2 regions of the Streptomyces sp. NPDC058864 genome follow, and region 1 is predicted to be linked to the other one. Evidence: riboswitches for the same ligand, from Rfam matches in the RefSeq annotation. Region 1 holds a riboswitch; the other holds the start of a gene.

What was found. Region 1 has a riboswitch for cyclic di-AMP ahead of ACFW3D_RS00295 (C40 family peptidase). Riboswitches for the same ligand answer to the same signal wherever they lie in the genome.
Region 2: another riboswitch for cyclic di-AMP. It lies ahead of ACFW3D_RS03865 (C40 family peptidase); the one in region 1 lies ahead of ACFW3D_RS00295 (C40 family peptidase).

Annotation. Positions count from the first base shown of each region.
Region 1 is NZ_JBHYMQ010000001.1:64,022-68,356, forward strand. It holds gene ACFW3D_RS00290 (hypothetical protein) at 115-468, shown strand; gene ACFW3D_RS00295 (C40 family peptidase) at 497-1,645, opposite strand; cyclic di-AMP (ydaO/yuaA leader) riboswitch at 1,654-1,812, opposite strand; gene pcrA (DNA helicase PcrA) at 2,051-4,335, shown strand, end outside.
Region 2 is NZ_JBHYMQ010000003.1:146,291-150,625, reverse strand. It holds gene ACFW3D_RS03875 (ATP-dependent Clp protease proteolytic subunit) at 18-659, shown strand; gene ACFW3D_RS03870 (hypothetical protein) at 666-971, shown strand; cyclic di-AMP (ydaO/yuaA leader) riboswitch at 1,323-1,479, shown strand; gene ACFW3D_RS03865 (C40 family peptidase) at 1,483-1,956, shown strand; gene ACFW3D_RS03860 (GNAT family N-acetyltransferase) at 2,046-2,690, shown strand; gene ACFW3D_RS03855 (ATP-binding protein) at 2,703-3,134, opposite strand; gene ACFW3D_RS03850 (helix-turn-helix domain-containing protein) at 3,423-4,274, shown strand; gene ACFW3D_RS03845 (DUF397 domain-containing protein) at 4,290-4,335, shown strand, end outside.

The DNA of each region.
Region 1 (4,335 bases):
TGACCGCTGTTCGACGGGTGACCTGGTCACTTCCGGTCCGGACATGACCGATCTGCCGGAAGACTGCGACCTCGGTGCCGGGCGCTGATATGGCTCTGGCTAGGGTCCTGAGCCATGGACGTACTCATCAACCTGATCGTCGGCCTGCACATCATCGGCATCGCCGCCCTCCTGGGCGGCTTCCTCACCCAGATGAAGGCCATGGGCCGCGGCGAGGCCCGCTTCGTGCCGGGCATGCTGCACGGCGCGCTGACCATGCTGGTCACGGGCGCGCTGCTGGTCGGCCTCAACCAGGCCGACGACCAGCCGGTGAACAACATCAAGATCGGCGTGAAGCTCGCGGTCCTGGTGGTGATCCTCGGCCTGGTCTACGTCAAGCGGGACGAGGAGAAGCTGCCGGCGGCGGCCTTCGGCACCGTCGGCGCGCTGACCACCGCCAACATCTTCATCGCGGTGCTGTGGACCTGAGCCCGGCCGCGGACGGCCGGGCGGGGGCTCAGGCCATCCGGGCGTAGCCGTAGATCGGCATCTCCGTGATCGGGGCGATCTTCACCACGCTCCCGGTGTGGGGCGCGTGGATCATCTGGCCGCCGCCGATGTAGAGACCGACGTGGGTGATGTCCGAGTAGAAGAAGACCAGGTCGCCGGGTTGCAGCTGGTCCGAGCTCACACGGGTGCCGAAGTCGACCTGGTCGTAGGTGACGCGGGGGATCGAGACGCCCGCCGCGCCCCAGGCGGCCTGGGTCAGGCCCGAGCAGTCGTAGGAGTTTGGGCCGGTGGCGCCGTACACGTACGGCTTGCCCAGCTGGGCCCGCGCGAACTCGATCGCCTTGGCCGCCTTGGCGGCGTAGGTCCCGGACGCCGGGGTCGTCGTGCCCGAGGACCCCGTCGAGCCTGTGGAGCCGGTGGACGAGCCCGACGAGGCCGCCTCCTGCGCTGCCTTCTCCTTGGCGGCGATCTCGGCCGCCTTCGCGGCGGCCTCCTCCTGGCGCTTCTTCTCCAGCGCCGCCAGCCGTGCCTTCTCCTGCGCGGTGAGGCTGTTCAGCAGTTTCTGCGCCGCGGCGAGCTTCTGCTTGACCGCGGTCTTCTCCGCGTTCAGCCGCTGCTGCGCCTCGGTCAGCTTCTGCAGGCTCTCGACGGCCTCGGAGCGCTTGACCGTCGTCTCGGCCTGCTCGGAGCGGAAGGTCTCGAGCGCGTGCTCCTGGCGGTCCGACAGGCGGTCCATCAGATGCGCCTGGTCCAGGAACTGCTGCGGGTCGGAGGTGAGCAGGAAGGTCGTCGTCCCGTCCAGGCCGCCGCCGCGGTACTGCGCCGCTGCGTACTCGCCGATGGTGCGGCGGGCGGCGTTGAGCGTCTCGGTCTTGCGGGCCACCTGGTCCAGCAGCGCGTCGGCGTGCGCCCGCTGCTGCTCGGTCTGCTCCTTGGCGCCGTTGTAGCGCTCGGTGGCGGCCTCGGCCTGGTGGTAGAGCTTGTCGACCTGGGCCTTCACCTCGGTGATGGACGGTTTGTCGGGTGAGGCGGGCGCCGCGCTCGCGCTCTCGCCGAAGAGGGTGACGGTCGCCAGTGCGGCGGTCGTGAGTCCGACCGCGGCCCGGGGGCCGGGGACGGTCAGCGCGCGCGGGCGCGGCTTGCGGTGCGTCGCCAAGTCAGGCGGCTCCTTCCGTGGACCGCCTACCGGGTTAGCTGTCGGGTTCGGGCTTCGGAAGGCCGCCCTACGGTCCGTGCGGGCGCGCTGCGCTCGTACGGGCCGATTCACCCCAAGGTCGTTGGGTCCCCGGCTCCGGCGGTGGCCGGACTCAGCGGAGGCGGCCCGTGACGGCACGGTCGCCGCCGCGTGGAGCGGACCGCCTGATCCGGCACGGTAGTCAACTGCGGGGGTCCGTGGGAACCCTGGTGTTCGATTTGTCCGCAATCATTTCGTGACCTTCACCGTTCGGGGCCGCGGATGGACGTGTCCCGTCCGGTCGTGACGGGCTGGAACCGGGCCGGGGCGGCGGGCTCGGGCAAGCGGCGCAACGCTGTCCGTTCCACGGCCTAGACTCGGGAGGCGATGAGCAGCCTCTTTGACGACAGCTTCCTGGCCGGCCTCGAACCGAGGGAGGAGGAGCCCCCGCCGCCTCCCGAGGACGAGCCCGACACGGTCCCCGACGACCTCTTCGAGGGGCGCTTCGACGCGCCCGCCGACCGGGACGCGTACTACCGGGACGGCGCCCCCCGCCCGGCCGTCGACCCGGCCGCGCTGCTCGAGGGGCTCAACGAGCAGCAGCGCGCCGCGGTCGAGCACACCGGCTCCCCGCTGCTCATCGTCGCCGGCGCCGGCTCCGGCAAGACCCGGGTGCTCACCCACCGCATCGCGTACCTGCTGGGCGCCCGCAAGGTGCACCCCGGCCAGATCCTGGCGATCACCTTCACCAACAAGGCCGCCGGGGAGATGAAGGAGCGCGTCGAGCAGCTGGTCGGCCCGCGCGCCAATGTGATGTGGGTCTCCACCTTCCACAGCGCGTGCGTCCGCATCCTGCGCCGGGAGTCCAAGAGGCTCGGCTTCACCTCCAGCTTCTCGATCTACGACGCGGCCGACTCCAAGCGCCTGATGGCCCTGGTCTGCCGCGACCTGGACCTGGACCCCAAGCAGTTCCCGCCGAAGTCCTTCAGCGCCAAGGTCTCCAACCTCAAGAACGAGCTCATCGACGAGGAGACCTTCGCCGACCAGGCCGAGAACCCCTTCGAGAAGAAGCTCGCCGAGGCCTACGCGATGTACCAGTCGCGGCTGCGCGAGGCCAACGCGCTCGACTTCGACGACATCATCATGACCACGGTCAATCTGCTCCAGGCCTTCCCGGACGTCGCCGAGCACTACCGGCGCCGCTTCCGGCACGTCCTGGTCGACGAGTACCAGGACACCAACCACGCCCAGTACACCCTGGTGCGCGAGCTGGTCGGGACCGGTGACGCGGAGGAGGGCGGCGAGGGGCCCGCCGAGCTGTGCGTGGTCGGCGACGCCGACCAGAGCATCTACGCATTCCGCGGCGCCACGATCCGCAACATCCTCCAGTTCGAGGAGGACTACCCGCAGGCCCGCACCATCCTGCTGGAGCAGAACTACCGCTCCACCCAGAACATCCTGACCGCCGCCAACGCCGTCATCGAGCGCAACGCCTCCCGGCGGCCGAAGAACCTGTGGACCGAGGCCGGCCAGGGCCCGGTCATCACCGGCTACGTCGCCGACCAGGAGCACGACGAGGCGCAGTTCATCGCCGACGAGATCGACCGGCTCACCGACGCGGGCGACGCCCGCCCCGGCGAGGTCGCGGTCTTCTACCGGACCAACGCGCAGTCCCGTGTCTTCGAAGAGGTCTTCATCCGCGTCGGCCTGCCCTACAAGGTCGTCGGCGGGGTCCGCTTCTACGAGCGCAAGGAGGTCCGGGACGTCCTGGCCTACCTGCGCGTGCTCGCCAACCCCGAGGACACCGTCCCGCTGCGCCGCATCCTCAACGTGCCCAAGCGCGGCATCGGGGAGCGCGCCGAGGCCATGGTCGACGCCCTCGCCTCGCGCGAGCGGATCTCCTTCGCCGCGGCGCTGCGCCGGGTCGACGAGGCCTTCGGCATGGCCGCCCGCTCGGTCAACGCCGTCAAGCGCTTCAACGAGCTGCTGGAGGAGCTGCGCACGGTCGTCGACTCCGGCGCCGGCCCCGCCACCGTCCTGGAGGCCGTGCTGGAGCGCACGGGCTACCTGGCCGAGCTCCAGGCCTCCACCGACCCGCAGGACGAGACCCGGATCGAGAACCTCCAGGAACTCGCGGCGGTGGCCCTGGAGTTCGAGCAGGAGCGCACCGAGGAGGAGCCCGGCACGCTCGCCGAATTCCTGGAGCGGGTCGCGCTGGTCGCCGACTCCGACCAGATCCCGGACGACGACGAGGGCGGCGGCGTCATAACGCTGATGACCCTGCACACCGCCAAGGGCCTGGAATTCCCGGTGGTCTTCCTGACCGGCATGGAGGACGGGGTCTTCCCGCATATGCGCGCGCTCGGCCAGACCAAGGAGCTGGAGGAGGAGCGGCGGCTCGCCTACGTCGGCATCACGCGGGCGCGGCAGCGGCTGTACGTGACGCGGTCCACCATGCGCAGCGCCTGGGGCCAGCCCTCGTACAACCCGCCCTCGCGCTTCCTGGAGGAGATCCCCGAGCCGCTCATCGAGTGGAAGCGCACGGGCGCCTCCGCGGCACCGTCCGCCTCGGTGTCGGCGGCGGCCTCGATGCTGTCGCGTTCCCCGTCGAAGAGCGGCCCCTCCGGTTTCGCGACGCGGCGCACCCAGGACCGCCCGGTCATCTCGCTGGC
Region 2 (4,335 bases), on a different contig from region 1:
CCCACGGAGGTGCAGCGATGCTTCGACCGACCGCCCGCTACGTCCTGCCCGAGTTCACCGAGCGCACCAGCGAGGGCGTGCGCTCCATGGACCCGTACTCCAAGCTGCTCCAGGAGCGGATCGTCCTGCTCGGGACGCCCATCGACGACACCTCGGCCAACGACGTGATGGCGCAGCTGATCCACCTGGAGGCCGCCGCCCCGGAGCAGGACGTCTCGCTCTACATCAATTCCCCCGGCGGGTCCTTCACCGCGATGACCGCGATCTACGACACCATGCAGTTCGTCAGCTGCGACGTGTCGACGGTGTGCGTCGGCCAGGCGGCATCGGCGGCGGCCGTCCTGCTCGCCGCCGGAACGCCCGGCAAGCGACTGGCGACCCCCGGCTCGCGGGTGCTGATCCACCAGCCCTCGTTCGCGGAGGTGGTCCAGGGCACCACGGCCGACCTGGAGATCCAGGCCAGGGAACTGCTCCGCCGCCGGGATCAGTTGGAGGAGCTGCTGGTACGGCACTCCGGGCAGGAACCGGAGCGGATCCGGGCCGACATCGAACGGGACACCATTTTTGACGCCCCGTCGGCCGTCGCCTATGGCCTGGTGGACCGGCTGACGCTGAGCCGCAAGGACGGCGCCGGCCGCGCCCCGCGCGCCCTGCGGTGACCGGCCGTGGTGCCCGAACTGCCCCCGCTCCCGGCCCTGACGCGGGCCGAGGGCGAGCTCATCGACGCCTATCTGGAGGTCGTGGACCTGCTCGGCCGGATCAATCCGTCCCGCTCGCGGGACACCTACGGGGCGCTGCGCGCCGCACAGGCCCTGGTGGGGCGGGCAACCGACCTGCGTGACGCGCTGACGCTGATGCACATGCGCGGGGAGAGCGAGGTGCACACGGCGACGATGGAACGGGCACTGCGGGTGCTCGACGGCGAACGGCGCACCGGTCAGGTGACCTTGCCGTCACCGCGGCCTCGCTGACGGAGCGTCACGACACACTGGACCGTTCGGGCGGCGCGAACTCGAACCGAATGGACTCGCCCGATCGTTGTATCTGCCGTGGACGCCCGGATGACCCCGACTTGCGCGACATGGCCGCACACATACGGAATCTGACGCTCCGTCCCTGGTGTTCGACTCCTTTCGAGTCGTCAGTCCGGGGCTTGTGTCGTGGAGTCCACCCGAATAGGTGAGTCGTGAACAGACTCACATTCGACCGGTTGCGCTGGGAATCGGTCGCTTCGGTGGGTGATCATCCCTTCGACGACAAGCCCCCGTCATCCCGGCGGGGCGGTCCGCGCGGACGCCGAATCCTGCCGCCGCGCGGATGCCAGGTCGACGACGACGCATCGGCAGGAGCGGAGGACCCGAGCACGACGGGTCCGGCGCCGGTCGCCGGACCCTTGGGGTGAAGCCGCAGCCGCGGCCGGGCATCTTCGCCTGCCCGAACCCGACAGGTCATCCTTCGCAGGCGGACGACGAAGGGTTGCGCATGAGTGCGCCGACAGCCATGTCCGGGGTCCTGTGCCGGCTGGGGGCGGTCTCCGCCCTCACGGCGGCCGCCGTGGCCGGTCCCGCGGTACTGCCCGATCTCGCCCAGCAGGCCGAGGCGGCGACCGTCTCCGCCAAGGCACTGAAGATCGCGGCGTCCAAGAGGGGCGCCCTGTACCAGTACGGGGCCGCCGGTCCCGGCAGGTTCGACTGCTCCGGGCTCACCTTCTACTCCTTCAAGAAGGCGGGCAAGAAGCTCCCCCGCACCGCGGGCGCGCAGTACAACAGCGTCCGGCACATCCGGAAGTCCGCACGGACCCGTGGTGACCTGGTCTTCTTCCACTACGGGAGCAACGTCTACCACGTGGGGATGTACGCCGGACACGGGAAGATCTGGCACTCCCCCAAGCCCGGCGGGCGGGTGCGGCTGGAGAAGATCTGGAGCCGCAGCGTCTGGTACGGCCGGGTGAAGTGACCCCGGTCGCGGTGCCCGGGAGCCGGGGCTCCCGGGCACCGCGACCGGCACCGCGACCGGCACCGGGGACGTGCCGGTACCGTGCCGGTGTGTCCCTGGAACGCATCCTCGCCGACGCCGCCGGCGGCGTCTTCCCGCCCGCCGACGGCTCGGTGACGGTCGTGCCGCAGCCCGCGCCGCGCGACGCCGGGGTGATCGCCTTCACCGCCCACAGCGTGGTCTTCGCCGACGCCGACCCGGCGGCGGTGCGCGGGCTGCTGCCACCGGGCGATCTGTCGGCGCCGCTCAATCCGCCCTTCCTCACCGCGCTGTGCGCGCTGCTGGACCGCACGGTGAACAACGTGGACCTACTGACCGCCGCTCCGGCCCTCCCGGGGCCGCCACCGGCCGCCCTGGACCTGGCCCTGCGGGAGACCGCCGACCGGGGTCGTCCCCGGATCGCCCGGGCCCTGCGGCACCGGGACGCGGTACGGGCCTGGACGGTGCCCGGGGGCACGGTCCTGATCGGCAGGGGCGTGGCGGGTCGCTGGGAGGCGGCCGTGGAGGTCGACCCGGGAGCACGCGGCGCGGGCCTCGGCCGCCGGCTCGCGCTGGCGGCACGTCATCTCGTCCCCGGGGGCGCGACGGTGTGGGCCCAGATCGCCCCGGGCAACGCGGCGAGCGTGCGGGCGTTCACGGCGGCGGGCTTCGTTCCGATGGGCGCCGAGGCGCTGCTGCTCACCCGGGAGGACTGAGGACCACCGGGGTCACTCGACGGCGGCGGTGGCCCAGGGCAGGCTGATCCACACCGTCTTGCCGCCCTCCTCGGTGGGGGTGACGAGGAGGGTGCCACCCGCCTCCGCCGTGAGGTGACGGATGATCACCATGCCGCGGCCGTTGTCCTGCTGCACGGCTGCGGGCAGTCGCTGGGGCCAGCGGGGATGGCTGTCGGTGACCCCGATGCGCAGTTGCTCGTCCCGGTCGAGCTGGACGTCGAGGGTGAAGGTCGGAGACTGGCCGAGGGTGTGCAGCACCGCGTTGGTGGCGAGCTCGGAGACGATGAGCCGGACGGAGTCGGCGGGGTCCGAGTCCTCGGGCATGCCCCACTCCGCCAGTAGGTCGCTCACGTAGCGACGTACCGCGGGGACCGAGGCAGGGTCGCTCGGCAGGGTGACGGATGCTTCCTGGTGGTCTGCCATGGCGACGCTGTCCCTTTCCCGCCGTGACCAGGACGCCGGCGCCTGCCGCGCCCGTGGCCGTGCGCGCGACAGCCGAAGGCGCCGTGCCCCGCCTTACGCGTGGCACGTCCCCGTACGGCACTCACGCGCCAGAGTGTCACTCATCGTGCCCTTAATCGGGTGTCACCACAGCTATATGCATATATCTGTCGCCCAAAGCGGTGAACTCTGCTACGAGAGAACGTATTTGCGCGGCAGACTTCGCTCGGGGACCGGCGGGGGTGCCGGGAACCGGGAGGTGCACACACCATGCAGCAGGTGCCGGCGGTACGCCGCCGCAAGATCGGCTCGGAATTGCGCCGTCTGCGCGACACGGCGGGGCTCACGAGCGGTGAGGCCGCCCAGCGCCTGGGATGGCACCAGTCCAAGGTGAGCCGGATCGAGACCGGCCGCAGCGGGGTGCGCCCCGAGGACGTCACGGCGCTGCTGGACGTGTACGGGGTACGCGACCAGCGGCTGCGGGAGATGCTCGCCGCTCTGGCCGGTGAGGGCGACCGGCGCGGCTGGTGGCATGAGTTCCGGGAGGAACTCCCGTCCGCCTACCGGGACTTCATCTCCCTGGAGACCGACGCCTGCCGGGCGCGGACCCTGGAGACGACGGTGGTGCCGGGCCTGCTGCAGACCCCGGACTACGCCCGGGAACTGACCCGTTCCGTCCTCCCGCAGCTCGGTCCGCGGCAGATCGCGACCCTGGTGCAGGTGCGGATGGCCCGCCAGGCGGTGCTGCGCGCCGATCCCCCGCTGGAGCTGTGGGCGGTGCTGGACGAGGCGGTGCTGCGCCGGAGGGTGGGGGGTCCAGGAGTGATGGCGGCGCAATTGAGCCATCTTGTGGAGCTGGGTTCACTGCCTCATGTGCATCTGCAGGTGCTGCCTTTCTCGGCCGGTGGGCATATAGGCGTCACAGGGCCTTTCGTAATCTTCTCATTTCCGCGCATTGCTGATCTGGACGTGGTTGTTCTCGACCATTTGACGAGTAGTCTCTATCTGGATCAGCACGAGGACGTCAGGGCGTACGGTGCTGCCTTCAATCGGTTGCGCTCCCACGCCCTGTCGAGTGAGCAGTCGCTGTCCTTCATCTCCGGCATCGGCAAAGGCGCGTAAGGAGGCACACCCCCCATGTCCGACGCTCTGCCTCAGTACGTCTCCTCCAGTGCGTCCCTCT